DNA from 3 places in the Azospirillum agricola genome. Region 2 is predicted to be linked to each of the others. Evidence: riboswitches for the same ligand, from Rfam matches in the RefSeq annotation. Region 2 holds a riboswitch; each other region holds the start of a gene.
The links. A riboswitch is a leader RNA that binds a small molecule or an ion and turns the genes downstream of it on or off. The one in region 2 is predicted to bind cobalamin.

Region 1: another riboswitch for cobalamin. It lies ahead of JN22_RS04225 (CbtB domain-containing protein); the one in region 2 lies ahead of JN22_RS12435 (TonB-dependent receptor plug domain-containing protein).
Region 3: another riboswitch for cobalamin. It lies ahead of JN22_RS03045 (ribonucleoside-diphosphate reductase subunit alpha); the one in region 2 lies ahead of JN22_RS12435 (TonB-dependent receptor plug domain-containing protein).

The regions. Positions count from the first base shown of each region.
Region 1 covers NZ_JAIFZR010000002.1:296,448-306,550, forward strand. Annotated here, with positions in the region: gene JN22_RS04190 (sigma-54 interaction domain-containing protein) at 1-1,109, opposite strand, end outside; gene JN22_RS04195 (3-hydroxybutyrate dehydrogenase) at 1,317-2,102, opposite strand; gene JN22_RS04200 (branched-chain amino acid ABC transporter permease) at 2,319-3,230, opposite strand; gene JN22_RS04205 (branched-chain amino acid ABC transporter permease) at 3,296-4,183, opposite strand; gene JN22_RS04210 (ABC transporter substrate-binding protein) at 4,269-5,471, opposite strand; gene JN22_RS04215 (ABC transporter ATP-binding protein) at 5,633-6,370, opposite strand; gene JN22_RS04220 (ABC transporter ATP-binding protein) at 6,363-7,118, opposite strand; cobalamin riboswitch at 7,710-7,927, shown strand; gene JN22_RS04225 (CbtB domain-containing protein) at 7,975-8,166, shown strand; gene JN22_RS04230 (CbtA family protein) at 8,176-8,919, shown strand; gene cobW (cobalamin biosynthesis protein CobW) at 8,933-9,982, shown strand.
Region 2 covers NZ_JAIFZR010000004.1:792,083-802,185, reverse strand. Annotated here, with positions in the region: gene JN22_RS12455 (DUF6925 family protein) at 1-817, opposite strand, end outside; gene JN22_RS12450 (ABC transporter ATP-binding protein) at 814-1,617, opposite strand; gene JN22_RS12445 (FecCD family ABC transporter permease) at 1,617-2,651, opposite strand; gene JN22_RS12440 (ABC transporter substrate-binding protein) at 2,657-3,592, opposite strand; gene JN22_RS12435 (TonB-dependent receptor plug domain-containing protein) at 3,589-5,514, opposite strand; cobalamin riboswitch at 5,631-5,855, opposite strand; gene JN22_RS12430 (methyl-accepting chemotaxis protein) at 5,926-8,202, opposite strand; gene JN22_RS12425 (ABC transporter ATP-binding protein) at 8,510-9,556, opposite strand; gene JN22_RS12420 (ABC transporter ATP-binding protein) at 9,556-10,103, opposite strand, start outside.
Region 3 covers NZ_JAIFZR010000002.1:37,207-47,309, forward strand. Annotated here, with positions in the region: gene uvrC (excinuclease ABC subunit UvrC) at 1-1,453, opposite strand, end outside; gene JN22_RS03035 (caspase family protein) at 1,589-3,307, opposite strand; gene JN22_RS03040 (ribonucleotide-diphosphate reductase subunit beta) at 3,394-4,476, opposite strand; gene JN22_RS03045 (ribonucleoside-diphosphate reductase subunit alpha) at 4,533-6,512, opposite strand; cobalamin riboswitch at 6,625-6,863, opposite strand; tRNA gene JN22_RS03050 (tRNA-Tyr) at 7,043-7,128, opposite strand; gene JN22_RS03055 (GMP reductase) at 7,271-8,314, opposite strand; gene JN22_RS03060 (FAD-binding protein) at 8,488-10,103, opposite strand, start outside.

The DNA of each region.
Region 1 (10,103 bases), on a different contig from region 2:
CGGTCGGCGATGCTCTCGACGTCCTCCGGCCGGTCGCGCAGCGGCGGCAGGGTGATGGGAATCACGTTGAGCCGGTAATAGAGGTCGGCGCGGAACTGCTTGTCCTTCACCAGCCCGAGCAGGTCGCGGCTGGTCGCCGCGATGATCCGCACATCGACCCGCGTCACCTTGTTGGAGCCGAGCGGCTCGATCTCCCGCTCCTGCAACACGCGCAGCAGCTTGGCCTGGAGCGGCAGCGACATGTCGCCGATCTCGTCGAGGAACAGGGTGCCGCCGTTGGCGAGCTGGAACTTGCCCTCGCGGTGACGCCGGTCGGCGCCCGTGAAGGCTCCTGGGGCGACACCGAAGAACTCGGCCTCCAGCAGCGTTTCCGGGATCGCCGCGACGTTCACCCCGACGAAGGGGCGGTTGGCGCGCGGGCCGGCGTTGTGGATCGCCTGGGCCAGCAGCTCCTTGCCGGTCCCGGTCTCCCCCAGCAGCAGGACGGTGGAATCCATCTGCGCGGCACGGCGGCCCAGCCGCTTGATCTCGCGAACGGATTCGCTGGCTCCGAGGAACTGCGAGAAGGAGTGTTTGGCCCGCCGCTCATGCGCCAGCTCCTGCTGGGCGCGGACCAGCTCCTCCTGCAACTGCTCGTACTTCTTCACCAGCGGGCGCAGATACTCGGCGCGGTCGAACAGCACGAAGCCGATGGCGCCGATGACGGCGCCGTCCGGCCCGCACAGCGGCAGGCGGGTGACCACGAAGGAGCGGTCGCCGAACTCCATGATGTCCAGCGGCATCGGCTGGCCGGTCTCGATGACATGGCGCAGCAAACTCTTGGGAAGCACATCCTCAACCGGCTTGCCGCGCGGATCGCCCTTGAACCCCACCAGGGCCTTGTACTTGTCATCCATCCAGGCGATGCGGGCGTTATGGTCCACGGTGACGGCGCCGACACACATGCTTTCCAGATGTTCGGAGAGGGAGTGAACCGCGCGCTGGCGCAGCGCTTCGAAATCGACGTTGTCGCCCACTCCACCCTCCCAGACAGGGCCGACCGGTGTCGTCGCGGCGTCGGCCTTCGCTGCATCGCAGCGATTTTCCCCAACATTGTCGGAGGTCTGCATGGTAGCCCATCCTGGATGACGAAGGGAAGGCGTGTATCGGGAAGTGGAGCGCCAGTGCCACGCTCCGTCTCTCCACCGATTTGACCTTACTCATGCTTCAGTTTCTTGGGGATTTATGGAAAGGGAACTGCGGCATGGGGATATGCAAGGTCTCTTATGATCGAAGGAACGGGCCGGAGCCCGCTCCAAGCGTCGGCCTTCGAAGAATTACTGGGAGGTCCAGCCGCCGTCCATCGTCACCGCGGAGCCGGTCATCTGGTCCGCCGCGCCGGAGCACAGGAACATCGCCAGCTCGCCGAGCTGGGCGGGGGTGACGAAGCTCTTGGAGGGTTGCTTCTCGCCGACCAGCAGGCGGCCCGCCTCCTCGACCGAAATCCCCTTGGACAGCGCCAGCGCGTCGATCTGCTTCTGCACCAGCGGGGTCAGCACCCAGCCGGGGCAGATCGCGTTGCAGGTCACCCCGCTGCCCGCCGTCTCCAGCGCCACCACCTTGGTCAGGCCGACGACGCCGTGCTTGGCGGCGACATAGGCGGTCTTGTTGACCGAGCCGACCATGCCGTGGACCGAGGCGATGTTGATGATGCGGCCCCAGCCGCGCTCGCGCATGCCGGGCAGGGCGTGGTGGATGCCGTGGAACACCGCCGACAGGTTGATGGCGATCACCGCGTCCCAGCGCTCGGTCGGGAATTCCTCCACGGGGGCGACGTGCTGGATGCCGGCGTTGTTGACCAGGACGTCGACGCGGCCGAACTCCGCCTCGGCGTGACCGACCAGCGCGGCGATCTCGTCGGGCTTCGACAGGTCGGCGCCGTGGTGGGTGGCGCGCACGCCGAACTCCGAGGCGATGGAGCGGCGCAGATCCTCGATGGCGTCGCGCTCGCCGAAGCCGTTCAGCACCAGATCGGCCCCGGCCCCGGCCAGCGCCCGCGCGATGCCCAGGCCGATCCCGCTGGTGGACCCGGTGACGATGGCGGCCTTTCCCTTCAACAGCATGGCGTTTCCTCTTCCCGTTCTTTTGTCTTCGTTGTGGGTTGTCGAGGGCATGGGCGCCCACCACACGGCGGCACCGGCCTTTCAAATATAAAAAACGAATGGATCGGCTTGCGATCGGCGGATCGCGGATCCCCGAAAGGCAGGGGGCCATGACGGCCCCCCGAGGGGAACAACCGCAAAACGAAATCTCTCGCGTCCGGCCTGTTCCGGCGCGGATCAGCGGGCCCGGCCCGGAAGACGGGCCAGAATCTCGCCGACGATGCCCTTGCGGAAGAGCAGGACGCAGACGACGAAGATGGCGCCGATGACGACCGGGACCGGCAGGCTGGTGGCGGCCAGATAGCTCTCCAGCGTGACGACCAGCGCCGCGCCCACCACCGGACCGAACAGCGTGCCCATGCCGCCGAGCAGCGTCATCAGCACCACCTCGCCCGACATCTGCCACTGCACGTCGGTCAGCGAGGCGAGCTGGAACACCAGCGCCTTGGTGCCGCCGGCCAGACCGGCGAGGCTCGCCGACAGCACGAAGGCCAGCAGCTTGTAACGGTCGGTGCGGTAGCCGAGCGAGATGGCGCGCGGCTCGTTCTCGCGGATCGCCTTCAAAACCTGGCCGAAGGGCGAATGCACGGTGCGCCAGATCAGGACGAAGCCGCCCAGGAAGATCGCCAGCACCACATAGTACATGGTCAGCGGCTGGGTCAGGTCGAACAGGCCGAACAGCGTGCCGCGCGGCACCGCCTGGATGCCGTCCTCGCCGCCGGTGAACTTCAGCTGCAAGGCCAGGAAGAACACCATCTGGCTCAAGGCCAGCGTGATCATCGCGAAGTAGATGCCCTGCCGGCGGATCGCCAGCGCGCCGAAGGCCAGCCCCAGCACGGCGGCGAAGGCTGTGCCGAGCAGCAGCCCGAGCTCCGGCGGCAGGCCCCACACCTTGACCGTGTGGGCGGTGACGTAGGCGGCGCCGCCGAAGAAGGCGGCGTGGCCGAAGCTGAGCAGGCCGGCGTAGCCGATCAGCAGGTTGAAGGCGCAGGCGAACAGCGCGAAGCACAGCACCTTCATCAGGAAGACGGGGTACAGCGTGAAGGGCGCCACCAGCGCGATCAGCAGGCCGGCGCCGAACAGCAGCATGTTGCGCGTCGAGGTCGAGGCCGGAAGGGCGGCGGGAGTCGAGGTCTGGCTTGCGGAGGTCATGATCAACGCTCCCGTCCGAAGAGGCCCGCGGGCTTGATGAGAAGAACGATCGCCATGATGACGAAGACGACGATGTTGGAGGCCTCGGGGTAGAAGACCTTGGTCAGGCCCTCCAGCAGCCCGAGCCCCAGCCCGGTCACGATGGCGCCCATGATCGAGCCCATGCCGCCGATCACCACCACGGCGAAGACGATGATGATCAGGTTCGAGCCCATCAGCGGCGAGACCTGATAGATCGGCGCCGCCAGCACCCCGGCCAGACCGGCCAAGGCGACGCCGAAGCCGTAGGTCAGCGAGACCATCACCGGCACGTTGATGCCGAAGGCCTGGACCAGCGTCGGGTTCTCGGTGGCGGCGCGCAGGTAGGCGCCGAGCTTGGTGCGCTCGATGGCGAACCAGGTGCCGAAGCAGACGATCAACGAGAACACCACGACCCAGCCGCGGTAGGTGGGCAGGAACATGAAGCCGAGGTTGTTGCCGCCCCGCAGCAGGTCGGGGATCGGGTAGGGCTGGCCGGAGACGCCGTACTGGTGGCGGAAGGCGCCCTCGAAGATCAGCGCCAGACCGAAGGTCAGCAGCAGCCCGTACAGGTGGTCGACCTTGTAGAGCCGGCGCAGCATCGTGCGCTCCAGCACCAGCCCGATGGCGCCGACGACGATCGGCGCGACGATCAAGGCCCCCCAGTAGCCGACGCCGACATAGGTCAGCAGCAGCCACGCCACGAAGGCGCCGACCATGTACAAGGCGCCGTGCGCCATGTTGACGACGTTCAACATACCGAAGATCACCGCCAGCCCGAGGCTGAGCAGCGCGTAAAAGGAGCCGTTGATCAGGCCGAGCAGAAGCTGGCCGAACAGCGCCTGGGGTGGCACCCCCAGAAGTTCGAACATGACCGTTCCTCCCCGATGTTCCGTGCTTGACGAGTTCTTTTTGGGTGGCGGCGCGCCGTCGGGCGGACGGGACGCCGCCGGTCCGTCACTTCACCAGCGGACAGCCGCTCTGCGCCGGATCGAGGAAGGCGGTGGCGGCCGGGATGGTCTTCACGACCTCGTAATAGTCCCACGGCCCCTTCGAATCGCCGGGCTTCTTCACGCGCACCAGATACATGTCGTGGAACATGCGGCCGTTGGCGGCGATCTTGCCGTTCTTGGCGAACATATCCTCCACCGGCAGTTCGCGCATCTTGGCGGCGACCTTGTCGGAATCGTCGGTCTTCGCCGCCTCGACCGCCTTCAGGTAATGCTTGACCGCCGAATAGACGCCGGCCTGCACCATGGTCGGCTTCTTGCCGGCCTTGGCCTCGAACTTCTTCGACCAGTCGCGGGTCTGCTCGTCGAGATCCCAGTAGAAGCCCTCGGTGAACATCAGCCCCTGCGCGGCCTGGAGGCCAAGCGCGTGGATGTCGGTGATGAACAGCAGCAACCCGGCGAGGCTCTGGCCGCCCTGGGTGATGCCGAACTCGGCCGCCTGCTTGACGCCGTTGGTGGCGTCGCCGCCGGCGTTGGCGAAGCCGATGACGTCGGCCTTCGACGCCTGCGCCTGCAACAGGAAGGACGAGAAGTCGGCGGTGCCGAGCGGATGGCGGACGGCGCCGACGACCTTGCCGCCCAGCTTGGTCACCATCTTGGTGGTCTCCTCCTCCAGCGACTGGCCGAAGGCGTAGTCGGCGGTGATGAAGTACCAGTTCTTCTTGCCCTGCTCGACCAGCGCGCGGCCGGTGCCGGCGGCCATGGCGTAATTGTCGTAGGCCCATTGGAAGCCGTAGGGGCTGCATTGCGCGCCGGTCAGCGCGGTGGCGCCGGGACCGGACATCAGGAAGATGCGCTTCTTCTCCTTGGTGATCCCCTGCACGGCGAGCGCCGCCGCCGAGTTCGGCACGTCGGCGATGACGTCGACGTTGCCGGTGTCGACCCACTCGCGCGCCTTGCTGGCGGCGATGTCGGCCTTGTTCTGGTGGTCGGCGACGACGATCTCGATGGGCGCGCCGACGACCTTGCCGCCGAACTCCTCCGCCGCCATGCGCGCGGCGATGGCCGAGCCCTCGCCGGCCAGATCGGCGTAGATGCCCGACCGGTCGTTCAGCACGCCGATGCGGACGACGTCGTTCGACACCTGGGCCTGGGCCGCGGTGCCGGCGAGCGTGAGCAGCGCGGTGCCGGCGAGAAGAAGGGTGCGCATGGATGGTCTCTCCCTCTGGATTCTTCTGAGTGTGCGGGCGTGGTTTTGTTGTTCTTGGTGAAGCGCCGGAGCGGCGCCGCCCCTGCCCGGCGGGCAGGAAGCGGCGCCGCTCCGGCCGGCTTGCAAGGGCGGGCGGCCGGACGCCTCGAACGCTGGTTGCCTCACACGCCGAGATAGGTGTGGAGCTTGTCCATGTTGGCGTGGAGCTGGTCGTTGGGGATCATGTCGACGACGTGCCCCTCCTCCATCACGTAATGGCGGTCGGCGATGGTGGCGGCGAAGCGGAAGTTCTGCTCGACCAGCACGATGGTGAAGCCGCGCTGCTTCAAGGCCCGCACCGCCACGCCGATCTGCTCGATGATGACGGGGGCCAGGCCCTCGGTCGGCTCGTCGAGCAGGATCAGGGTGGCGCCGGTGCGCAGGATGCGGGCGATCGCCAGCATCTGCTGCTCGCCGCCCGACAGGCGTGTTCCTTGCGTGCTCCCACGCCCCTTCAGGTTGGGGAACAGCTCGTAAATCTGCTCCACCGTCATCCCGCCGTCCTTGATGACCGGCGGCAGCGTCAGGTTCTCGTCGACGCTGAGCGAGGAGAAGATGCCGCGCTCCTCCGGCACATAGCCGATGCCCAGGCGCGGGATCCGGTGCGGGGCCATGCCGATCAGCTCGGTGCCCTGGAAGCGGATCGAGCCGGTGCGCTTGGCCATGATGCCCATGATGGCGCGCATGGTCGAGGTCTTGCCGGCGCCGTTGCGCCCCAGCAGCGTCACCACCTCGCCCTGGCGCACCTCCAGGCTGACGCCGTGCAGGACGTGGCTCTCGCCGTAGAAGCCGTGCAGGTCGCGGACCTCCAGCATGGCGGTCCCAACCTGGCTGGTCTTGCTCTGCATCCCGTCAGGCATGTCCGGTCCCCATGTACGCTTCCATGACCTGGGCGTTCTTCGACACCACCTCGTAGGGGCCTTCCGCCAGGATCTCGCCGCGCCGCAGCACGGTGATGGTGTCCGACAGATGCGCCACGACCGAGAGGTTGTGCTCGACCATCAGCACGGTGCGGTCGGCGGCGACGCGCTTGATCAGCGCCGCGGTGCCCTCGATGTCCTCGTGCCCCATGCCGGCCAGCGGCTCGTCGAGCAGCATGACCTCCGGGTCGAGGGCGAGCGTGGTGGCGATCTCCAGGGCGCGCTTGCGGCCGTAGGGCAGCTCGGCGGCCAGATGATGCGCCCAGGGGGTGAGGTTGACGTCCTCGATCAGTTGCAGGGCGCGGCCGTGCAGGTCGTGCAGCGAGGATTCCGACTTCCAGAAATGGAAGCTGGTGCCGAGCGGGCGCTGCAAGGCGACGCGGACGTTCTCCAGCACGCTGAGGTGCGGGAAGACGGCCGAGATCTGGAAGGAGCGGACCAGCCCCATCAGCGCGATGTCGGCCGGCCTGGTGCGGGTGATGTCCTTGCCCTTGTAGAGGATCTGGCCGCGCGTCGGCGTCAGGAACTTGGTGAGCAGGTTGAACACCGTGCTCTTGCCGGCGCCGTTCGGGCCGATCAGCGCGTGGATGGTGCCCCGCCTCACTTGCAGGTTCACCTCCTTCACAGCCACGAAGCCCTTGAACTCCTTCGTCAGGCCACGTGCTTCCAGGATGATGTCGTCGGTCATCGGCGGTGCGATCCCCTCCCTGTCGTCCTTGTGGTTCCCGGCCGTTCCCGGTGGGACGTTTCACCGGCCTTCGTAAGCACGAGGCGTGCCAACAAACGGCGTTCGTGACGGAATGCTTGGGTTTCCTGCCTTCCGCTCGCCGGACAGCCATTCGGCCTAATCCGTTTGTCCACGGAAGTGTCGGATTACCAGACACTCTGTCCAACGAACATGCCAAGATTCCCGACACTTCACAAGAGGTTGTCGAAAGACCGAACTGTTGAAAAAGCCAATGGTAACATACCCGTATTGGTTGGTGGCCGACCGCGGGCCAGCGAAACGTGCGCCGCACAACGAAGGGAGATTCGCACGACGGTGCTCCTTGCCGACCTGCCGACCTGCCGACCTTCCCGGCGCACTGGTGGTTTGCGTCATCCCGGCGCTGGCGATTCTTGCGCAACGGGGCCGGAAGAGGCCGCCGACGCGATGACGGCGCCGCGCGTGGTCATGGCAACCGCCTTCCCGACGGTCCACGGCCTGCATCTCCGCCTCGTCGCAAGGACGGGCTGAGCCGCCACGGGCGATCACGCTTGCAAAACCCCACCGCCACTGCGAATGTGGCGAACCGACGGTGCCCCGGCGCCCCCAAGGGGTCGGGGATAATAGGGAATGCGGTTCGGATTCCGTCTTGGGATCCCAAGCCGCGGCTGCCCCCGCAACTGTGTGCGGCGAGTTCCACTTCGAGAAAGCCACTGTCCCTCGGGCCGGGAAGGCGGAAGACGGAACGACGACCCGCGAGCCAGGAAACCTGCCGCCGGATCATGAACACCCTATCCAGCCCCGCCGGGTGTGGCGGGAGAATAAGGACAGCGAGAGCATGAGCACCCCTTCGATCCGGACAGCGTCCGCGCGAAACGCCGCCGCCACCTCGGCCCGCACCGCCGTCGCCGCCTTTGCCGCGATGCTGCTGGGCAGCTTCCTGCTGTACGGCGTCGGCTTCGCGCAGCCGCAGCAGATCCACGACGCGGCCCACGACGCCCGTCACTCCTTCGCCTTCCCCTGCCACTGAGTCCGACTCATGGCTCTGATTCGGCGGCTGTTCACAGCCGCCCTGGTCGCGGGCGTGCTCTCCGGCACGGCCGCTTCCGTCGTTCAGCAGGCGACCACCGTCCCGCTGATCCTGGAAGCCGAGAAGTATGAGGTGGTGACGCCTCCCCCGGCCGCCGCAAGCGCCGCTCCCGCCGCGCAGGACCACGCCGCGCATGGCGCGCCCGTCCGGCAGATCGGCGAGGCCGTCCCCGAATCGGCCGACGAGGCGTTCCAGCGCCTGTGGCTGACGGTCGCCTCCAACCTGCTGACCGGCGTCGGCTACGCGCTGCTGCTCGCCGGCGTCATGCTGCTGATGGGCGAGCGTGTGGACGCGCGGCGCGGCCTGCTGTGGGGCGCCGGCGGCTTCGTCGCCTTCGCTCTGTCGCCCTCCTTCGGCCTGCCGCCCGAACTGCCGGGCATGGCCGGGGCCGATCTGGAGGCCCGCCAGCTCTGGTGGCTGGCGGCGGCGCTTTGCGCCGGCAGCGGCCTGCTCGCCGTCGCCTTCGCTCGCAACCGCGCGCTGGTGGCGGCCGGCGTCGTGCTTGCCGCCCTGCCGCATCTGGTCGGCGCGCCGCACCCCGAATCGCCGGAGGGCGCCTTTCCGCCCGAGCTGGCGGCGCATTTCGTGGCGGTCTCGCTGGGCGGCGCCGCGCTGTTCTGGGCGCTGCTGGGGGCGGTCTGCGGCGCGATGATGAGCCCGATCGTCGCTTCCACCGAAGACGACGACGCGTAGGAAGGACCGCAGCATGTCCGCACCCCTCAAGGCGGCGGCCGGCAAGACGCCGGCCACCGTCATCACCGGCTTTCTCGGCGCCGGCAAGACCACGCTGATCCGTGGCCTGCTGGAGCGCTCCGGGGGCCGCCGCCTCGCGCTGATCATCAACGAGTTCGGCGACGTCGGCATCGACGGCGACATCCTGCGCTCCTGCGGCAACCCGACCTGCACCGAGGACGACGTCATCGAGCTGGCGAACGGCTGCCTGTGCTGCACCGTCGCCGACGATTTCGTCCCGGCCATCGAGAAGCTGCTGGCCCGCCCGGATCCGCCCGAGCACATCGTCATCGAGACCAGCGGCCTCGCCCTGCCCAAGCCGCTGGTCCAGGCCTTCCACTGGCCGGCGATCAAGTCGCGGGTGACGGTGGACGGCGTGATCGCCGTGGTCGACGCCGCCGCCGCCGCCGAGGGGCGTTTCGCGCCCGATCCGGCGGCGCTGGCGGCCCAGCGCGACACCGCCGGCACGGTCGACCACGAAACGCCGATCGAGGAGGTCTTCGAGGACCAGCTGCTCTGCGCCGACCTGATCGTCGTCAACAAGACCGATCTGGTCGGGGCCGACGACCTCGTCCGCGTCGAGGGGATCATCCGCGAGGCGCTGAACCGCGACGCCAAGCTGGTGCGGGCATCGCAGGGGGCGGTCGACCCGCTGGTGCTGCTCGGCGTCGGCGCGGCGGTCGAGGACGACCTCGCCAACCGCCCGAGCCATCACGACGACGAGGACGGCCACGACCACGACGACTTCACCAGCTTCGTCGTCGAGCTGCCGGCGCAGCCCGACCCGGCCGCGCTGGCGAAGACGCTGGAGGAGGCAGCCGGCCTGCACGGCGTGCTGCGGCTGAAGGGCTTCATCGACGTTCCCGGCAAGCCGATGCGCCTGCTGGTGCAGGGAGTCGGCACGCGGGTGCAGACCCATTACGACCGCCTGTGGAAGCCCGGCGAGGAGCGCCGCAGCCGTCTGGTGGTGATCGGCGAGACCGGCCTGGACCGCGACGCCGTGACCCGCGCGATCGCCGGGTAGCGTCCTATCCCTCTCCCCTCCCGGGAGAGGGTGGCCCGCAGGGCCGGGTGAGGGGCGATCGTGCGTGGCGTGCGTCCTGCCACCGATAGCCCCTCACCCTCCCCGCTTCGCGGGCCCCCTC
Region 2 (10,103 bases):
ACGGATCGCCCCAGTGCTCCAGCAGGGTCTGGAAGGCGGCGTGGCGGGCCGCGTCGAAGGGGATCGGCCGGCCCGTCGGATCCTTCAGCGGGTGCGGCGGGAAGAGATGCAGGCAGGGCGTCCAGCCCTCGGGAATCGGCGCGGTCGCCGCGTGGGTGCGGCGGGCCGCCAGCAGCCGGGGCAGGACGTGGGTGTGCGGCCCTTCCGGACTGCGGCCGTCGGGGGGCGGGATCGGCTGGCTCACCTCGATCCGGCCGAAGCGGCAGACGAAGATCCGCTCGGGGCTGAGCGCCGGCCACGCGTCGCGCAGCGGGCTGTCCGGGTCGAACATCGGCAGGCCGGCTCCGGCGCGGATCCGCTCGATCACACGGGGATCGGCGGAGCGCACGCAGGCGTCGGTCTGCGGCAGGTCGAGCCCGAGGTCGAACAGGATCGCCTCGCGGTCCTTCGGGTCGATGGCGTCGCTGTCCGGCCCCAGCTCGGTCACCACGCGGCGGCCGGCCATGGCGCAGGCGCCGGCGGGCAGGCAGAGGGCGACCGACTGGCTCCAGCCGGTGCCGGCGGCGGTTTCGAAGGCGAAGGGGCGCAGGGCGGGATCGAGCCGGATCCGCAGGCCGCCGCGCGCCGTGCGCGCCTCCAGCACCATGGCGCCGCCGGCGTCGCGCTCGCCGAGCCGCACCGTTTCGCCGGGGTCGCGCATGAACTCGGCGACGGCGCCGAAGGAGCCGAGGCTCCAGGCGGTGTCCGGGTCGCCGACGGCATGGCGCAGCAGGGCGGCCAGTCCGGACGGGCCGGGATGGGGAAGGGCGTCGGTCATGATGGGGGCGTGTCCTTCGGGGATGCGGAGGAAAGGGCGGTCCAGGGCAGCAGGAAGGGCTGGCCGTCGACCGCGCCGCGATGCACGGCGATGCCGTAGGAGTCGCGCAGGCGCTCGTCGGTGAGGACGGCGGCGGGCGGGCCGTCGGCGCGGACGGCGCCGTCGGCCAGCAGGATCAGCCGGTCGCAGAAGCGGGCGGCCAGCGCCAGGTCGTGGAGCACCGCGACCACCCCGGTGCCGGCCCGCGCGGCGTCGCGCAGCAGGGCCATCGTCTCCAGCTGGTGGCGCGGGTCGAGGGCGGCGACCGGCTCGTCGGCCAGCAGCAGGGACGCCTCGGTGGCGAGCGTGCGCGCCAGCAGCACCCGCAGACGCTCGCCGCCCGACAGGGTGCCGACGATCCGGTGGCGCAGGGACAGCGTGCCGGTGGTCGTCAGCGCGCGCTCCACCGCCGTCCGGTCGGCGGTGGTGACGCCCCCCAGGGCGCCCCGGTGGGGCAGGCGGCCGAGCATCACCAGCGCCTCGGCGCGCAGCGGCCAATGCACCGGCCCGTCCTGCGCCAGATAGGCGATGCGGCGGGCCAGCGCGCGGCGGCCGATCCGGGCGGCGCTCTCGCCGTCGAAGGTCACGCTCCCGGCGGCCGGCGGGGCGAGGCCGGCGAGGATGCGCAGCAGCGTCGTCTTGCCCGCTCCGTTCGGGCCGATCAGCCCGGTGAAGCGGCCGGCCTCGATGCCGAGCGTCACCCCGGACAGGATGCCGCGTCCGCCGGCGGCCGCCGCGACGGCGGTGGCGTCGATGCGCATCACGCCTCCTCGCGGCGCAGCCGCCAGATCAGGGCGATCAGGAAGGGCGCGCCGATCAGCGCGGTGACGACACCCAGCTTCAGCTCCGGCCGGGTCGGCAGCAGGCGCACGGCGATGTCGGCGGCCAGCGTCAGCGAGGCCCCCGCCAGCCCGCTGACCAGCAGCAGCCGGCCCGGCCGCGCGCCGACCAGCGGGCGCAGCAGGTGCGGCGCCACCAGCCCGACGAAGCCGACGGCGCCCGTCACCGACACGGCGCTGCCGACCGCCAGCGCCGCCCCGGCGATCAGCCGCATCCGCAGCGCCGCGAGGTCGAAGCCGAGGCTGCGCGCGGTGTCCTCCCCCAGCGTCAGGGCGTCGAGCGCGCGGGCGGCCGACAGGGTCAGCGCCCAGCCGGCCAGCATCGGCGGCAGCACCAGCCGGAGCTGGTCGGTGCCGCGGTCGGCCAGCGAGCCCATCAGCCAGAAGACGATCTCCAGCGCCGCGTAGGGGTTGGGGGCGAGGTTGAGCGCCAGCGCGGTCAGCGACCCGGCGAGGCTGTTGATGGCGATGCCGCCGATGACCAGGGTCGTGGTCCCGGCGCCGCGCGCCGCCATGATGTTCAGCAGCAGCGCCGCCGCCGCCGCGCCGGCCATGCCGCCGAGCGGCAGCGCCAGCGCCAGGGTCGCCGACAGCCCGCTGTAGAAGACGATCACGGCGCCCAGGGCGGCGGCGCTCGACACCCCGACGAGGCCCGGCTCGGCCAGCGGGTTGCGCAGCCAGCCCTGCATCGCCGCCCCGGTCAGGCCGAGGCTGAAGCCGACCAGCAGCCCGAGCGCCGCGCGCGGCAGCCGCAGCTCGGCCAGCACCAGGGCCGGCAGGGTGGCGCGGCCGTCCAGAAGGTCGCCGAACGCGGCGCCGAGGTCGAAGGGGACATAGCCGATGACGACGGAGGCCAGCCCCAGCGCCGCCGCCAGCAGCGCCAGCCCGGCGACCAGGGCCGGGTAGGGGACGCGCTCGTCCAGGGGAAGGGGGGCGGGGTGGAGGCTTTCGCTCATTGTGCTCATGGCGCGGGTTCCCGGGCGGCGGCCAGCAGTTCGGCGGCGTCGGCGATCTGCGGTCCGGCGCAGGTCCACAGCCGCGAGGGCAGGGCGACCGTGCGGACGCGCGTCGCCAGCGCCTCGACCGCCGGGTGATGCAGCATCGCGTGGGCCAGCGAGGGCGGCGCGTCGGGGGCGGCGTCGACGATCAGCCGCTCGGCGCCGCCGAGGATGATGGCCTCCAGCGGCAGGGCGCCCTGGCTGCCCAGCGGCAGGCGGTCGGCGAGGTTGTCGAGCCCGACGCGGGTCATCAGCGCGTCGACCAGCGAGCCGGAGCCGGCGACGAAGCCGTTCGGCCGCAGCACCACCGCCGTCGGGCGCCGCTCCGGCGCCGCTGTTGCCATGCGCCGCTCCGGCGCCGCTGTTTCCGTGCGCCGTTCCGGCGGCGCCGTTGTTGTGCGCCGCTCCGGCGCCGTGGCGGCCAGCGCGTCGAGGCGGGCGGTCATGCCGGCGACCAGCTCCTCGCCGCGCTCCGGCTCGCCGACCGCCTGGGCCACCATGCGGATCTGCCCGGCCACCCCCTCGACCGTCTGCGGGACGTCCAATTCCAGCAATGGAATGTCGAGCCGCCTCAGCAGCCCGACCGCCGTGCGCGTGGTGTATCGGCCGGCGAGCACCAGATCGGGGCGCAGCGGCACGACCTCCTCCGCCAGCCCACGGTTGACCGGGACGGCGGCGGCCAGCGCCGCCACGGTGGAGCCGCGCGGGTCGCGCGCCAGCCATGTCACCGAGGCGACGCGCTCCGGCCCGACCAGCCGCAGCAGCAGCTCGTCGGCGCAGAGGTTCAGCGAGACGATGCGCTGCGGCTTGCCCCGCGGCGCGTCGCCGCCGGCCAGCGCCGGCCCGCCCGCGAGGGGCAGGACGGCGGCGGCCAGCCCGAGAAGAAGCGGCAGCCTCACAGCGACAGCCGCAGCCCGACATAGCCGGCGCGGCCGGGGGCGCCGTAGGTCCAGACCTCCTCGTAATGGCGGTTGAACAGGTTCTCGACACGGCCGAAGAGGTCGACCTGTTCGGTCAGCCTGTAGGAGCCCGCCAGATTGACCAGCGTGTAGGGCGCCAGATGGACGACCTGCCGGTTGTAGGCGGCGTCGTAGGCCCAGTCGCTGGCCCGCCCGTTGTGGACGATGCCGAGGTTCGCGCTGGCGCGGTCGTCGAGGAAGCGGTAGTTGACGTTCAGGCTGGCGAGCTGCCTGGGCCGGCGCACCAGCTCGGTCCCCGTGGAATCCTCGCCGTCGGTCAGGGTGTAGGAGCCGCGCAGCACCAGCTTGTCGACCGGCTCGACCGACAGCCCCAGCTCGACGCCGCGCACCCGCGATTCGCCGGGCATGTTGACCGAGGTCCGTCCGGTTCCGGTGATCAGGTCGCGGATGCGCTGGTTGAAGTAGGTGGCATCCAGCGACGCCCGCCTGCCCCAAAGCGGCTGGTCGAAGCCGGCGTCCCAACCGCGCGCCTTCTCCGGCTTCAGGTCCGGGTTGCCGGCGTAGGTGGCGGTGTAGCCGTACAGCTCGAACAGGGTCGGGTTCTTCACCCCGGTGCCGTAGGAGGCGCGCAGCTTGGTGCCGGTGGCGTCGATCAGGTACGCGGCGGTCGTGCGCCAGGTGGTGGCGTCGCGGAACAGGTCGTTGTCGTCGTGGCGGACGCTGCCGGTCAGGGTCAGCCGCTCGAACAGGCCGAGCTTGTACTGGCCGACCAGCCCGGTGGAGCCGATCGAGCGGTCGAAGTTGGAAAAGCTGCTCTTGCTGATCGCCTTCTCGTCCTCATGCTCGACGGCGGCGGTCAGCACATGCTCGGCCGGACCGCCGGTCAGCGTCAGGTTGGTCTGGTAGTCGAGCTTGGTCTTGCGGCCCTCGTAGGAGCTGGTGACGGTCTTGGCGGCGTTGCGGTAGTCGCGCTGCTGGTTGCCGTGGGAGACGCCGGCGATGTGTTCCCAGCGCCCGTCGAAGAAGGCGACCTTGCCCTGGAGCCGGCCGAAATACTGCTCGCCGCTGGTGTCGGTGCCGCTGTCCACGGCGCCGCGTCCGCCGACGAAATCGTCGGTGTCGGCGCGGAAGCGGGTGTAGCGGCCGACCACGCCGATCTCGCTGTTGCCGGTCGGACGCAGGGCGACGTTGCCGGCCAGCGTGCCGTTGCGGTAGCCGTCCTTCTCGGGATTGCCGCGCCGCCTGTCGGCGACCGAGACGCCGTCGCTGAGCACCCCCTGGCCGCTGAGGGCCGCGTCGTAGCGCTCGTTCCCGGCGGCGACCGAGGCGCGTCCGGCCAGCGTGCCGAAGGAGCCGCCCTCCACCGCCGCCTTGGCCGAGAGCGGCCCCTGTCCGCGCTTGGTGACGATGTTGATGACGCCGCCGACCGCGTCGGAACCGTAGAGCGCGCTCTGCGGCCCGCGCAGCACCTCGACCCGCTCGACGTCGCCGGCCAGCAGGTTGGCGAAGTCGTATTCGGAGCCGGAGGACGGGTCGTTCATCTCGATCCCGTCGACGATGACCAGGGTTTGGTTGCCTTCCGATCCACGGATGCGGACCTGGGTCAGCGTGCCGACCGGGCCGGTGCGGTTGACGGCGACGCCCGGCACCTCGCGGAGCACGTCGGACAGGAGACGGGTCTGGCGCTGTTCCAGCTCCTCGCCGGTGAGGACGGTCAGGGCGCTGCCGGTCTCGGCGGCCGGGGTGGGGACGCGGTTGGCCGTCACCGACAGCGCCGGCAGGGCCACACTGGTGCTTTGGGTGGCGGTGCCTTGCGCCAAAGCGGAAAGGGGAAGGAAAGCGCCGCCGAACAGGATGGCGAGCGGCAGCGTCCGGGTGGGACGCGGAACGAAGGCGGGCATGGGGACCTCGGGCGGGACGCCGGTGGCACGTCACCGCGAACAGAGTCCCATCGAATCCCCGCGCAGACGGAGGCCCGACTGACGACCTCCGGTGCACCCCGCCCGAACGCGTTCGCGTGTGACCACGACTGACGGCAGGTCTCCTGGCTCGCGGGTTCTCGTCGTTCCGTCGCCTTCCCAGGATTCGCGATCCCAGTGGCGTGATGACGGACGACTCGCCGCTCACAGTTGCGGGGGCAGCCTCGGCATGAAAGCGGTCGCGGCGCCTCGCGGCGCAGACCGGACTCCCGACCGTGTTCCCTTTTCAGCCCTTGCGGGCAACCGTCGGGGAGGGACCGTAGGGGGTGGTCGCGAACGGGTCAACCCTTTTGAGGGGGGGCGGCTTCCGCGCGCGCCCCCCTCCGGCCGGTTTCAGGCGGCGACACTGCCCTGCGGCAAGCGGTCGAGCAGGGCGGTGATGCGGGCGCGGGTCGCCGCGTCCAGGCGGAACTGGAACCGGGTCCGCCCGTCCACCGCTCCCGCGATGCGGGCGTTCACCGTCGCCCCGCCGTCGATGGACAGCTCGACGGCGGTGCCGTCCGGGATGGCGAGCACCTGCTCGATCGCCGCGCCGCCGAGCGACAGGTCGTGGGTGCGGCATCGGATCTCCTGTCCGGCCACGCTTATGCGGATCGGCAGCTCCACGACGTAGCGGATGAAGGCGCGCCGCTCCCCGGCGTGCGACACCGCCGACAGGAAGTTCTCCACCTCGCCGCGCAGCGTCTCGGCCTGCCGCGACAGGTCGCTGGCCGCCGCCAGCACCTGCTCGGCCGCCGCCCCGGTCACCGTCGCCGTCTCGCTGACGTTGCCGATGTTGGACGACACCTCGCGGGTGCCGGTGAAGGCCTGGGTGACGTTGACCGCGATGTCCTGGGTCGCCGCCCCCTGCTGGCCGACGGCGTCGGCCATGGCGCCGGCGGCGGTGTTGACCTCCGAGATGATGCGGGCGATGCCGGTGACGATGGCGGCGGCCTCGCGCGAGGCCTCCTGCACCGAGGCGACCTGGGTGCTGACCTGCTCGGTGGCCTTGGCCGTCTGGCTGGCGAGGTTCTTCACCTCCGAGGCGACCACCGCGAAGCCCTTGCCGGCCTCCCCGGCGCGGGCCGCCTCGATGGTCGCGTTCAAGGCCAGAAGGTTGGTCTGGCTGGCGATGTCGTTGATCAGGCTGACCACCGCGCCGATCCGCTCGCCGGCCTCAGACAGGCTGCCGACGATGGCGCTCGCCCGGTTGGCCTCCTCCACCGCCTGCCGCGCGGTGGTCGAGGACAGGTCGATGTGGCGGGAGATCTCGGCGCCGGTGGCGGCCAGCTCCTCGGCGGCGGCGGCCACGGTCTGCACGTTGGCGGCGGCCTGCTCGGCGGCCGACGCCACCGCGGTGGAGCGCTCGCTGGTTTCCGCCGCCGCGCCGCTCATCGACTGGGCGGTGGCGTGCAGCTCGGTCGAGGCCGTGGCGAGCGAGCGCAGCATGCCGCTGACGCTGCGGTTGAAGTCCTGGGTCAGCTGGTCCATGGCGGTCTGGCGGCGCTCCTTGGCGGCCGTCTCGGCCTGCTGTTGGGCCTCCAGCTTCTGGCGCTCCAGCGCGTGTTCCTTGAAGACGCCGACGGCTCCCGCCATGGCGCCGATCTCGTCGCGGCGGTCGAGGCCGGGGATGGCGGTCTGGAGATGCCCGTCGGCAAGCCCGCGCATCGCCGTCGTGATCGCCTGGAGCGGGCTGGTGATGCTGCGGCCGACCAGCACGGCGACGACGGCGCTGACCAGCACGGCGCCCACCACCGTGACGGCGAGCCAGATGAGGGCTTGCAGCACGATCTCGGCGGCCAGCGGCGCCAGCGCGTCCTGCTGGGCCTTGGTGGTGCGGGCGAGGTCGCCGACGAGGGCGGCGATCTCCGGGCCGATGGCGCCCAGCACGTCGACGACGATCCTGTTGCGGTCGGCGACCGCCTTGTCGAGCGCCGCGACGGCGGCGAGCAGGGCCTTGGCGTCGGCGGCCAGCGCCGGGGCCGCCGTATCGGCCAGGGCGGGGAGGGTGGCGAACTCCTGGGCGGGGGCGCCGTGCGGCTTCTTCTCCAATTCGACCAGGAAGAGGGCGGCGACGCCGCGCAGCCGCTCGATCTCGGTGACGAGGCGGACGGCGTCCAGCACGCGGGCGTGGTTGCCTTCGGCCTCGGCCTTGGCGGCGGCCGCCCGCGCCTCGCGGGTCAGGCGGTCGGCCAGGGTCTTGGCCTCGGCGTAGGCGGCGTTGCCGGCGTCCTGGAAGGTGACCGAGCGGTCGAATTCGGCGCCGTAGAGCGCCACGCGGTCGCGCAGCGTCGCCAGTTTGCCGCGCATCTCGTCGCTGTCGGCGCCGCGGGCGGCCTCCTCGACCATGGCGACGGCGCGGGCGGTCGAGGCGTCGGCCTCCTTCACGAAATTGGCGCCGCTCTTGCGCAGGTAGTCCTTCACGAAGTTCCGCGTGGTGATGACCTCGGCCTCGACCCGCGCGATGGTGGCGTTCAGCCCGGCGCGGTCGCGGTAGGCGGCGAAGACGCCCTCGACGGAGCGTGCGCTGGTGATGCTGAGGACGCTGACCAGGATCAGCACCGCGATGACGGCGGCGTAGCCGATCCACAAGCGGGGGCCGATCTTCAAATTGCGCACGAAGGTCGTCATGGGCGTGTTCCTGGGACGAGCGGACGGTGATCGGACGGGCGCGTCCCCCATTGGACGTTCGTATGACCGATCGGATGGGGTCTGGATAGCAGACCCGCTCAACCCGAGAACGGTAAAATATGCTTCATATTATAGCCAAATTGACGCAGATCGTCCGCAGCCGCGCGTTGCGGAACATTCTGTCCCGCGCTGCGCAACATCGGTGAATTCCGGCCGCTGAATTCCGGTCGGTGAATGCTGTCGCTCGCGCCTTGGCGCGGCCTTCTCCACCCCGCCCCTCCCTCGCCCGGCGGGGCGGGGTGAAGGGTCACGCCGCCAGCGCCGGGATGTCGTCGCGGATGCAGGAGACCTGATGCCCCGGCGCCACCTCGCGCAGTTTGCGGGCGGCGGGCTCGGCGCAGGCGGGCAGGGCGAAGGGGCAGCGGGTGCGGAAGACGCAGCCGGACGGCGGGTTCAGCGGGCTCGGCACATCGCCTTCCAGAAGGATGCGCTGGCGCGGGGCGTCGGGGTCCGGCGTTGGCGCCGCCGACAGCAGCGCCAGCGTGTAGGGGTGGCGCGGGCGTTCGTAGAGCGCGTCGCTCGGCGCCAGCTCCATCATGCGGCCGAGATACATCACCGCCACGCGGTCGCTGATGTAGCGGACCACCGCGAGGTCGTGGGCGATGAACAGCACCGCCAGCCCCAGCTCGCGCTGGAGGTCGCGCAGCAGGTTGACGACCTGGGCCTGCACCGAGACGTCGAGCGCCGAGACCGGCTCGTCGGCGACGATGAAGTCGGGCTCGACCGCCAGCGCGCGGGCGATGCCGATGCGCTGGCGCTGGCCGCCGGAGAACTCGTGCGGGAAGCGGTCCATCGCGTCGGCGGTCAGCCCGACCTTCTCCAGCAGCGCGGCGATGCGGTCGCGGCGGTCGGCCGCCGTGCCGATGCCGTGGATGACCAGCGCCTCGCCGATCACGTCGCGCACCCGCTGGCGCGGGTCGAGGCTGGCGTAGGGATCCTGGAAGACGATCTGCATGCGGCGGCGCTGCGCCCGCATCTCGCCTTTTGACAGGCCGGTGATCTCCTGCCCGTCGAAGCGGATCGAGCCGGCGCTCGGCTCCAGCAGGCGCAGGATGCTGCGGCCGGCGGTGGTCTTGCCCGATCCGGACTCGCCGACCAGCCCGACCACCTCGCCGCGGTGGATGTCGAGCGACAGGTCGTCCACGGCGTTGACCCAGCCCTTCGGCCGGCGCAGCAGCCCGCCCAGGATGGGGAAGCGTTTCTGGAGACCGCGGATGCGGAGAAGCGGCTCGCCGGTGCGGGCGGCGGAACGGGCGGCGGCTTGCGTGTCGGCGCGCGTGTCGGCGGCGGTCATCAGATTTCCCTCCAGCGGCGGCAGCGCACGGCGTGGCCGGGGGCCACCTCCTCCAGCGCGGGTTCGGCGGTGGTGCAGGCCGGCTGCGCGTGGGCGCAGCGCGGCGCGAAGGTGCAGCCGGGGGGGCGCGCCACCGGGCTCGGCACGTTGCCGGGGATGGCCTCCAGCCGGGCGGCCTCGCCGCGCCCCTGGCCGAGATGCGGCATGCAGGCGAGCAGGCCGCGCGTGTAGGGGTGCCTGGGGGTCTTGAAGAGCGAGCGGACGTCGCCCTCCTCGACCACCCGGCCGGAATACATCACGGCGACCCGGTGGGCGAGTTCGGCGACCACCCCCAGATTGTGGGTAACGAACAGGATCGCCGTCCCGGTCTCGGCCTGGAGCCGGCGCATCAGGTCGAGGATCTGCGCCTGGATGGTGACGTCGAGCGCGGTGGTCGGTTCGTCAGCGATCAGCAGGGTCGGCCGGCAGGCCAGCGCCATGGCGATCATCACCCGCTGGCGCATGCCGCCCGACATCTGGTGCGGGTACTCGTCGATCCGGCGTTCGG
Region 3 (10,103 bases), on a different contig from region 2:
GCACCGCGTTCAACTGGCCGAGCCCGCCATCGACGAGGATCAGGTCCGGCCACAGCCCGGCCTTGCGGTCGGGATCGTCCTTGCGCGCCCGCGCGAAGCGGCGGAAGAAGGTCTCCTGCATCATGGCATAGTCGTTCCCCGCCGCCTCCGGGTCGCGGATGTGGAAGCGGCGGTAGGCGTTGCGCTGGAAACCGTCGGGCCCGGCGACCACCATGGCGCCGACCGGGAAGGCGCCCTGGATGTGCGAGGTGTCGTAGATCTCGACGCGGTTGGGCGCCTCGGGCAGGCCGAAGAGCTTGGCGACCCCGGCCAGCAGGGTCGCCTGGGTCGAGCGTTCGGCCAGACGGCGGCCGTGGGCGTCGCGGGCGTTGGTCAGCGCGTGTTCGACCGTGCGCCGCTTCGGCCCGCGCTTCGGCGTCTCCACGGCGACGCGGCGGCCGGCGCGCACGCCCAGCGCCTCGGCCAGCAGCTCCGGGTCGGGGATGTCGTGGCTCAGCAGGACCAGCGACGGGGGCGGGGTGTCCTGGTAGAGTTGGGCGGCGAAGGCGGCGAGGATGTCGGCCGCGTCCTCCTCCCGGTCGTGGCGGGGGAAGAAGGCGCGGGTGCCCTGGTTGCGCCCGCCGCGGAAGAAGAAGGCCTGGACGCAGGCCACCCCCGCCTCGGCGTGCAGGGCCAGCACGTCGGCCTCGTCGATGACACCCTCCAGGTTGATGTCCTGGCGGCTTTGCAGGGCGGTCAGCGCGCGGATGCGGTCGCGCCAGCGGGCGGCGTCCTCGTATTCCAGCCGGTCGGAACAGTCGGTCATGTGGGCCGCGAAGACCGCCTGCACCTGGGCGCTGCGGCCGGCCAGCACGTCGCGCACACCCTGCACCTGGGCGGCGTATTCCTCCTCGCTGGCGCGGCCGACGCAGGGCGCCGAGCAGCGCTTGATCTGATGTTGCAGGCAGGGCCGCGTGCGCGAGGCGAACACCCCGTCGTCGCAGGTCCGCAGCAGGAAGGCGCGCTGGAGCGTGGCGATGGTCATGCCGACCAGATGCGGCGAGGCGTAGGGGCCGAAGCGGTCGGCGTCGCGCGCGTTGCGGGCCGAGCCGCCGCGCTGGTGCATCAGCCGGGGAAAATCATGGCCGCGCCCGATGACGATGTAGGAGAAGGAGCGGTCGTCCTTGATGCGGATGTTGAAGGGCGGCAGCAGGCTGCGGATGAGGTTCGCCTCCAGCAGCAGCGCCTCGGCCTCGGTCGGGGTGGTGACGAACTCCATGGCGCGGGTCTGCGCCACCATGCGGCGGGTGCGGTTGGGCAGCCCCTCGGTCCGCGTGTAGCTCGCCACCCGGCGCTTCAGGTTCTTCGCCTTGCCGACATACAGCACCGACCCGTCGGCGCTCAGCATCCGGTAGACGCCGGGCGTGTCCGGCAGAAGCGGCAAATGGGCGCGGATGACGTCCGCTCCGTCCATGGGGGGCTCTCGCTGAGGTCGAAACACGGCGGGGCCTAGCCAAGCAGGGGAACGGAACAAGCACAAGGGATAAGATTCAGATGGGCGCGGCGGGCCCGCGTCCGCGCCCGCCGAAGCGGCGGGAGGGCGCCGCCCTCACCGCTCCCCGTCGAGGCGTTCCGCGTCGAGGGCGGTCTGGGTCTCGTCGAAGACGATCCGATCGTTCACGGCGTAGAGCATGCACTCCTCGTCGCCGCTCAGCTGCGCGCACTTCTCCAGGGCGGCGGCGCGGGCGTCCTTGGCGCTGCCGCGGTTCCACGCCGCCCCCCAGCGGCCGGTCAGGGTCACGGCAAGCGCCTTGTTGCCGGGGTTGCGCTGGTAGTTGACCATGCCGACCTCGCGCGTGCGGTCGGTGACGAAGGGCACGCGGGCCGGATCGAAGGCGCCGCTGCCGGCGATCTCGACCGGCATCGGCACGAACTCCTTGCCGGGGGCCGGCACCACGCTGTCGCCGACCGCGTAGAGGGTGCAGGGGGCCTTGGCCTGATGCTGGCAGAATTGCAGGGCGGTGCGCTTGACGTCCTCCTCCGTGCGGCTGCCGGTGCGGTTGGTGAAGTAGGCGTAGCCCCCGCGCTCGGAAATCGCCAGCGCCTTCGGCGAGGGCAGGTTGGGGTAGTTCGCCAGGGCGGCGCGCGCCTTGGCGTTCACGCGCGGGATCGCGGACGGATCGACCGGACGCGCCGGCGGCGGGGCGGGCGCCGGGGTCCGCGCCGCCGCCGTCTGCGCCGCCGTTTGCGCCGCCGCCGGAGCGGGTGTTTCGGCGGGCGGTGTGGCGGCCATCGGGGCGGGCATCGCGCCGGGTGCCGGGGCGGCGTCCTGTCCGCTCAATTCGGCGATCCGCGCCTCGGCGATGGCCGCGAAGGTGCCCTGGGGGAACTGCTTCAGATAGGCCTCGAACATCTTCCGGTTGCTGCTGGCCTTGATGCTGTCCCAGAACAGCGCCTCCTTGTCGGCTCCGGCCGGCGCGGGCGCCGGGGTGACCACCGTGGTCGGCCCCAGGAAATAGAAGCGCCCCTCGATCGGCGAGGCGGACACCCAGGGCTGCTGCACCCCGCCGGTGGTGCGCTTCACGGCGAGGCCGACGTCGTTGAAGACGTCGAACACCGTCTCGCCGGGCTTCAGCAGGGCCGTCGCCAGCGCCTCGGTGTAGGGGCTGTTGGAGCCCTGGCCGTCGGCCGCCACGGCGCCGGGCTGGGTGGCGTAGGCGATGATCGTGCCGGCCGGCGCCTGCATCTGCGCCAGCCCCGGCGACACCGACCGCAGCCCGCGCCCGCCGAAGGGGTTGTTGCGGCAGGCGTCGAGGATGACGATGTTCAGGCGGCTTTCCGCCAGCGCCATCTCGTCCAGCACCATCTCGATGTCGATGAGTTCGTAGCGGACATCCGCCTCCTTCGTCAGGTTGGCGGACACCGGCAGCAGATAGTTGGTGCCCCGCATCTGGAGACCGTGGCCGGCGTAGTAGAACAGCCCGACATCCGCCCCGGCCAGCTTGCCGCCGAAGTCGCGGATGGCGCGCTCCGTGCCGGCCCTGTCGAGGTCGAGCCGCGCACCGCCCCCGATCAGCTCGAATCCGGCGCTCCGCAGGGAATCGGCGATGGCGCGGGCGTCGTTGACCGGGTTGGGCAGGCGCGGCGCGTGCTGGTACCCGCTGTTCCCCAGCACCAGCGCGACCCGCCGCTCCGGCTTCGCCGGTTCCGGCCCCGCCCAGGATGGCCCGGCGGTCCAGCAGAGCAGGGCCAGGGCGAGAAGCAGGACGGGGCGCGAAGCCAGCCCGACGGCGAGTCCCAGGGTGCGTCCCACGCTGCTCACGGCCATCGTTCCTTCGGATTGGAGGCATCGCCCCCACTCTGCCAAGGCAAGGGCCGGGCTTTCAAGCCGGCTGTTTCCGGATGGCGGGTCCGTCAGGCGCCGGCGGAGCGCGCCCGGTCGAAGGCGGCCCAGACGCCGTCCGCCCCGTCCCACTGGCCGCGGGTGGCGCCCTTGGAATATTCGGTGGCGCGCTGTTCGAAGAAGTTGGCGTGCTCGACCCCGTTCAGGATCTCCACCAGCCAGGGCAGCGGGTGCGGCCGCACCGGCTCGTAGCCGCCGTCGGTCGCCTTGAAATACCCGTACAGCGTCGGCAGGCGGAGCTGCGTCAGCCGCCAGTCGGCGATGTAGTGGACGTAGGCGCGGATGTCCTCCGGCGTCATGCCGGCCACCGGCCCCAGCGCGAAGGCCAGCTCGATGAAGCGCTCCTCCAGCCCCACCATGGTGCGGCAGACGTCGAGGATGTCGTCGCGCACGGCGGGCGTCATCGCCCCGGTCTCGCGGTTCCATTCGTGGAACAGCCGGATGATGCCCTCGCAATGCAGGCTCTCGTCGCGCACCGACCAAGTGACGATCTGCCCCATCCCCTTCATCTTGTTGTGGCGCGGGAAGTTCAGCAGCATGGCGAAGCTGGCGAACAGGGCCATCCCCTCGGTGAAGGCGCCGAACATCGCCAGCGTGCGCGACACGTCGGCCACCGTGCCGACCCCGAAGCTGTGCATGTAGTCGGCCTTGTCGCGCATCTCCGAATAATCGCGGAAGGCGGCGAACTCGGTCTGCGGCATGCCGATGGTGGTCAGCAGCAGGGCGTAGGCGTCGATGTGGACCGTCTCCATGTTGGTGAAGGCGGCCATCATCATCTGCACCTCCAGCGGCTGGAAGATCGGCATGTAGCGCTTGAGGTAGTTGTCGCTGACCTCGACGTCGCTCTGGGTGAAGAAGCGGAAGATCTGGGTCAGCAGGTTGCGCTCGCCGTCGGTGACGCGGTCGGAGGTCCAGTCCTTGATGTCCTCGCCGAGCGGCACCTCCTCGCCCATCCAATGGACCTGCTGCTGCTTCTTCCAGTAGGCGTAGGCCCAGGGGTAGCGGTCGACGTTGTAGGCGGCCGAGCCTTGCAGCAGGCCGACGCGGCCGGTGCCGATCAGGCTCATGGGGTCGAGGTGGAGAAGCGAGGTCATGGGACGAGGATCCGTGATGGCGGGGAGGGCGGGCGGGCGGCCCGACGGGAGGCGGCTCACTGGCAGGCGAGGCATTCCTCGTAGTCGGTGCGCGGCGCCTGCATGACCTCCGCCTTGCCGGCGGCCCCGTCCTTGCCGGCGGCCCCGTCCTTGCCGGCGAAGGCGGCGCGCTGCACCGACTTGGAGCGGCAGTAGTAGAGGCTCTTCAGGCCCTTCTCCCAGGCGGTCCAGTGCAGCATGTGCAGGTCCCACTTGTCGATGTCGCCCGGCAGATAGAGGTTGATCGACTGGCTCTGGCAGACGAAGGGCGTGCGGTCGGCGGCGAACTCGACGATCCAGCGCTGGTCGATCTCGAAGGCGGTGCGGAAGACCGCCTTCTCGTCCTCGCTCAGCAGGTCGAGATGCTGGACCGAGCCCTCATGCTCGATGATCGACTGCCACACCTCGGGCCGGTCGGCGCCCTTGGCGGCCAGCAGCGTCTCCAGATGCGGGTTGCGCACCGACATCGAGCCGGACAGCGTCTTGTGGGTGTAGATGTTGGCCGGGATCGGTTCGATGCAGGCGCTGGCGCCGCCGCAGATGATGCTGATCGAGGCGGTCGGCGCGATGGCCAGCTTGTGGCTGAAGCGCACCATCATGTTGCGCTCGGCGGCGTCCGGGCAGGGGCCGCGCTCGTGGGCCAGCGCGACCGAGGCGGCGTCGGCGTCGCGGCGCAGCTTGCGGAAGAAGCGCAGGTTCCACGCCTTCGCCATCGCGCTCTCGAACGGCACGCCGCGCGCCTGGAGGAAGGAGTGGAAGCCCATCACCCCCAGCCCCACCGAGCGCTCGCGCATCGCCGAATAGACGGCCTTCTCCATGCCCTCCGGCGCTTCCTCGATGAAGCGGGTCAGCACGTTGTCGAGGAAGCGCAGCACGTCCTCGACCAGGCCTTCCTCGCGGTTCCACTCGTCCCAGGTCTCCAGATTCATCGAGGCGAGGCAGCAGACCGCCGTGCGCTCGTTGCCGAGATGGTCCCTGCCGGTCGCCAGCGTGATCTCGCTGCACAGGTTGGAGGTGGTGACGCGCAGGCCGAGGTCGCGCTGGTGCCTGGGAAGCGCCCGGTTCACCGTGTCGCCGAACAGCAGATAGGGCTCGCCGGTCTGCATGCGGGCCTCCAGGATCTTCTGCCAGACCTGGCGGGCGTTGGCGTGCCGCAGCACGGCGCCGGTCTTCGGGCTGACCAGCGGGAAGGGCGTGTCGTCGCGCACCGCCTGCATGAAGGCGTCGGTGATGACCACCGCGTGGTGCAGGTTCAGGCTCTTGCGGTTGAAGTCGCCGGACGCCTTGCGGATCTCCAGGAACTCCTCGATCTCCGGATGGTGGATGTCGAGATAGACGGCGGCCGAGCCGCGCCGCAGCGAGCCCTGGCTGATCGCCAGCGTCAGGCTGTCCATCACCCGGATGAAGGGGATGATGCCCGACGTGCTGCCGTTGCCCTTCACCGGCTCGCCGATGGAGCGCACGCCGCCCCAATAGGTGCCGATGCCGCCGCCGTTCGACGCCAGCCGGACATTCTCGTTCCAGACGTCGACGATTCCGTCGAGCGAATCGGGCACGGCGTTGAGGAAGCAGGAGATCGGCAGGCCGCGCGTGGTGCCGCCGTTGCTCAGCACCGGGGTGGCCGGCATGAACCACAGGCGCGAGATGGCGTCGTAGAGGCGCTGGGCGTGCGCGGCATCGTCGGCGTAGGCGGCGGCGACGCGGGCGAACAGATCCTGGTAGCCCTCGCCCGGCAGCAGGTAGCGGTCGTCCAGCGTCGCCTTGCCGAAGCCGGTCAGCAGGGCGTCGCGGGCGCGGTCGATGCGGATGACGGAGGGGGAGGGCGGCGTCCAGCGCTCCGCCGGGGCGCGGCCGCCGGACCGCTCGGGCGTGCGCCGGGTTCGCGGCAGCAGGTTCCCGTGACGGTCGAAGCCGCTGGAGACGTCCTGGGCGGAGACGTCCTGGGAAAAACCCTGGGCGGCAAAATCCTGGGCGAGGTCTTGAGCGAGCGCCGGCATCCGTGATCCCTTGGTCGTGTGCGGCGGATGGCGCGGGAGCACGGCTTGCGGCGGGCGCGGACGGAAACGCCGCGCACACGGGGCAAGCGCACCACCGGACACCCCGCCCGTGGACGTTCATTCGGTCATGGCAGGTCTCCTGGCTCGCGGGTCACGGCGGCTCCGTCCGGCCTTCCCGGCGCGGCCCGGCAAAAGCGGGGCCGGCACCAGTGACGCTGAAACGACGAAACCGCTCTCCGCTCACAGTTGCGGGGGCAGCGCCGGCTGGAAACGCGCCGTGGCGCGATTCTCCGGCTTCCCTCTTAGCCCTGCATCTTGATGATGTGGGGAACCATAACGCTAGATATGGTAGGTGGTGGGCGGGGGCCCGTCAAGGGATTCGTTCGGCCGCGCGGAGGGGCGGCATCGCGGGCGCGGAACGGCCGCCGACGCGATGGCGAGGATTTTGTGCGGCGTGAAGGGTGGGCGCGATGCGCCGGGGCGTGGGCGGCCGGACAGAGTGGGATCCGGCGGCCCGGCGCTTGCGCTGATGGTGGAAGGGACTGGATTTGAACCAGTGTACGCTTACGCGGGCAGATTTACAGTCTGCTGCCTTTAACCACTCGGCCACCCTTCCATCGGGGCGCCGAGACATAGCCGTTCGACGGGGCGCGGGTCAAGCTCGATCTGGGCCGCATCGCCGGGTTCCGGCGGAAAAAATGAAACGGGGTCCGCCGGCCGCGAACCCCGTCCCGGAGCGTCCCGGATCGCCGGGGCCGTCAGCCGCCGAAGATGTTGTTCAACTGGGCGCTGACGCGCACGAAGGTGGTGCGCTTGGGCACCTCCTTCAGCTTGGTGGCGCCGATGTAGGTCATCATGCTGCGCACGCCGCCCATGATCTCCTGCATCGTGCCCTCGATGGGCCCGCGATAGGGGACCTCGACCGTCTTGCCCTCCGACGCGCGGTAGGAGGCGACGCCGCCGGCGTACTTGTGCATCGCGGTGTCCGACGACATGCCGTAGAAGGTCATGGCGACCGGCACGCGCTGGCCGTCGCGCTCCTCGAAGCGGACCTCGCCCTCGCACTCGTCATGGCCGGCCAGCATGCCGCCGAGCATGACGAAGTCGGCCCCCGCCCCATAGGCCTTGGAGATGTCGCCCGGCACCGTGCAGCCGCCGTCGCCGCAGACCTGCCCCTTCAGCCCGTGGGCGGCGTCGGCGCATTCGATGATGGCGGAAAGCTGGGGATAGCCGACGCCGGTCATCTTGCGGGTGGTGCAGACCGAGCCCGGCCCGATGCCGACCTTGACGATGTCGGCCCCGGCCAGCAGCAGCGCCTCGGTCATGTCGCCGGTGACGACGTTGCCGGCCATGATGACGATGTCCGGATTCTCGTCGCGCATGCGGCCGATCACCTCGACGAAGCGCTCGGTGTAGCCGTTGGCGACGTCCAGGCAGATCCTGCCGACCGGGGCCTTGGCCTTCACCGCCTGGAACTTGTCGTGGTCGGCCTCGGTGGTGCCCAGCGAATAGAAGACGTTGCCGGTGTCGGGTTCCTGGAAGAAGGCGATCAGATCCTCGGCCCGGTAATGCTTGTGCAGCGCCGTCATGGCGCCGAAGCGCGACAGCGCGCGGGCCACCGCCATGGTGCCGACGACGTCCATGTTGGCGGCGATCAGCGGGAAGCCGGTCCAGTCGCGCTGGTTGTGCAGGAAGGTGAAGGTCCGGTTGACGTTCACGTCGTTGCGGCTTTGCAGCGTGCTGCGTTTCGGCCGGATCAGCACATCCTTGAAGTCGAGCTTGAGGTCGCTTTCGATGATCACCGCACACCTGTCCTTCCCATCGGTCGGGCGCCCGTACACGAACGGAGCCCATCATGACAGATTGGGAACAGACGGCGGCTTCGGCAAGCCCGTTCTCCGGGCGCGCCCTCCGGCCCCCTGCCGCGCGGGGAGGGGGCCGGAGGGCGGCGTGACGGTGGGGAGGGCCCCGCCGCTCAGCGCGCCGCCGCCCGCTCCGCCACGGCGTCCCGGCCGGCGCCCAGCCCGCCGGCCGCGTCGCTCCGGCCCGCCGCGTGCATCGCCACGCGGTAGGCGAAGACCAGCGCCGGCCCCAGCGTGGTTCCCGGCCCCGGATAGGTGCCGGCCATGACCGACGCCATGTCGTTGCCGCAGGCGTAGAGCCCGCCGATCACCCGCCCGTTCTCGTCGAGGACCTGCCCGTCGACGTCGGTCGCCAAACCGGCGCTGCACGCGATCTCCGCCGGCCAGACGGCGACGGCGACGAAGGGGGCGGTCTCGATCGGCTTCAGGCAGGGGTTGGGGCCGTGGGCCGGGTCGCCGTTGAAGCGGTTCAGCTCGGTGTCGCCCTTGCCGAAATCCAGGTCGCTGCCGGTCAGCGCGAAGCCGTTGTGCCGCCGCACGCTGTCCGCCAGCCCGGCGGCGTCGACGCCGATCTTGCGGGCCAGCTCCTCCAGCGTCGGGGCGGTGGTCAGATAGCCGCTCGCCTCGTGGGGCTTCAGGTTGGTCGTGCCGGGGTGGACGACGCCCAGCCCGTACTTGGCGACGAAGGCGGCGTCGCAGACCAGCCAGGCCGGCATGGTCGGCACCGTGCGGTGCGATTCGAACATCGCCTCGACGAAGTCGTGGTAGGAGGCGCCCTCGTTCACGAAGCGCCGCCCGGCGGCGTTCACCGCGATCAGGCCGGGCTTGGCGCGGTCGAGCGACAGGTGCGGGAACAGCCCCTTCCACCCCGCCGCCTTGCGCGTCACCGACACCGGCGTCCAGAAGGCGCCGCCCCGGTGCCCCTCGCCGTCGATCCGGGCGCCGATGCCGCGCGCCAGCGTCAGCCCGTCGCCGGTGTCGCTGTCGCAGGCCAGCGAATGGACGGGCGTCGGCTGCGGCATGAAGGCGCTGCGGAACTCCTTGTTGTGGGCGAAGCCGCCGGTCGCCAGCACCACCCCCTTGCGGGCGCGCACCCGCAGAGTCCGGCCGCCGCTGTCCAGCACGGCGCCGACGACGCGGCCGTCCGCCCGTCCGTCCTCGCGCAGGATCGCGCGGATGGAGGTGTCGAGGCGGACCGGCACCTTGTGTTTGCGCAGGCTGTAGAACAGGCGGGCGACCAGCGCGTTGCCCATGACGATCCGCGTGCCGCGCGGGTGCTTCACCCGGTCGGACAGGTAGCGCAGGAGCAGCTTGGCCGCGTGGGTGAAGTTCGCCACCGACTGGAAGCGGCCGATCAGGCGGGGGATGTCGTCCTTGCCGACCATCATGCCGCCGAAGATCATGAACTCGCCGATCGGCGGGCGGACCAGCCGGAAATCCTCGCCGAGCAGCCGGCCGTCGAAGGGAGCCGGCACGATGGCCCGGCCGGTGATGGCGGCGCCCGCCATGTTGGGCTTGTAGTCCGGGTGGCGGCCGCAGGCCAGGAAGGTGACGTCGGTCTTCGTGTCGTAATAGTCGATGGCGGTCGGGCCGGTCGCCAGATAGACGCTGCGCAGGTCGCGGCCCCTGCCGTGCTCCGGGCTGTCGGCGGGAGCGCCGCCGACCAGCGCGTCCATGTAGGTTTCAGCCTTTTCGGGGCTGTCGTCGTAGCCGGCGCGCCGGCTCTGCG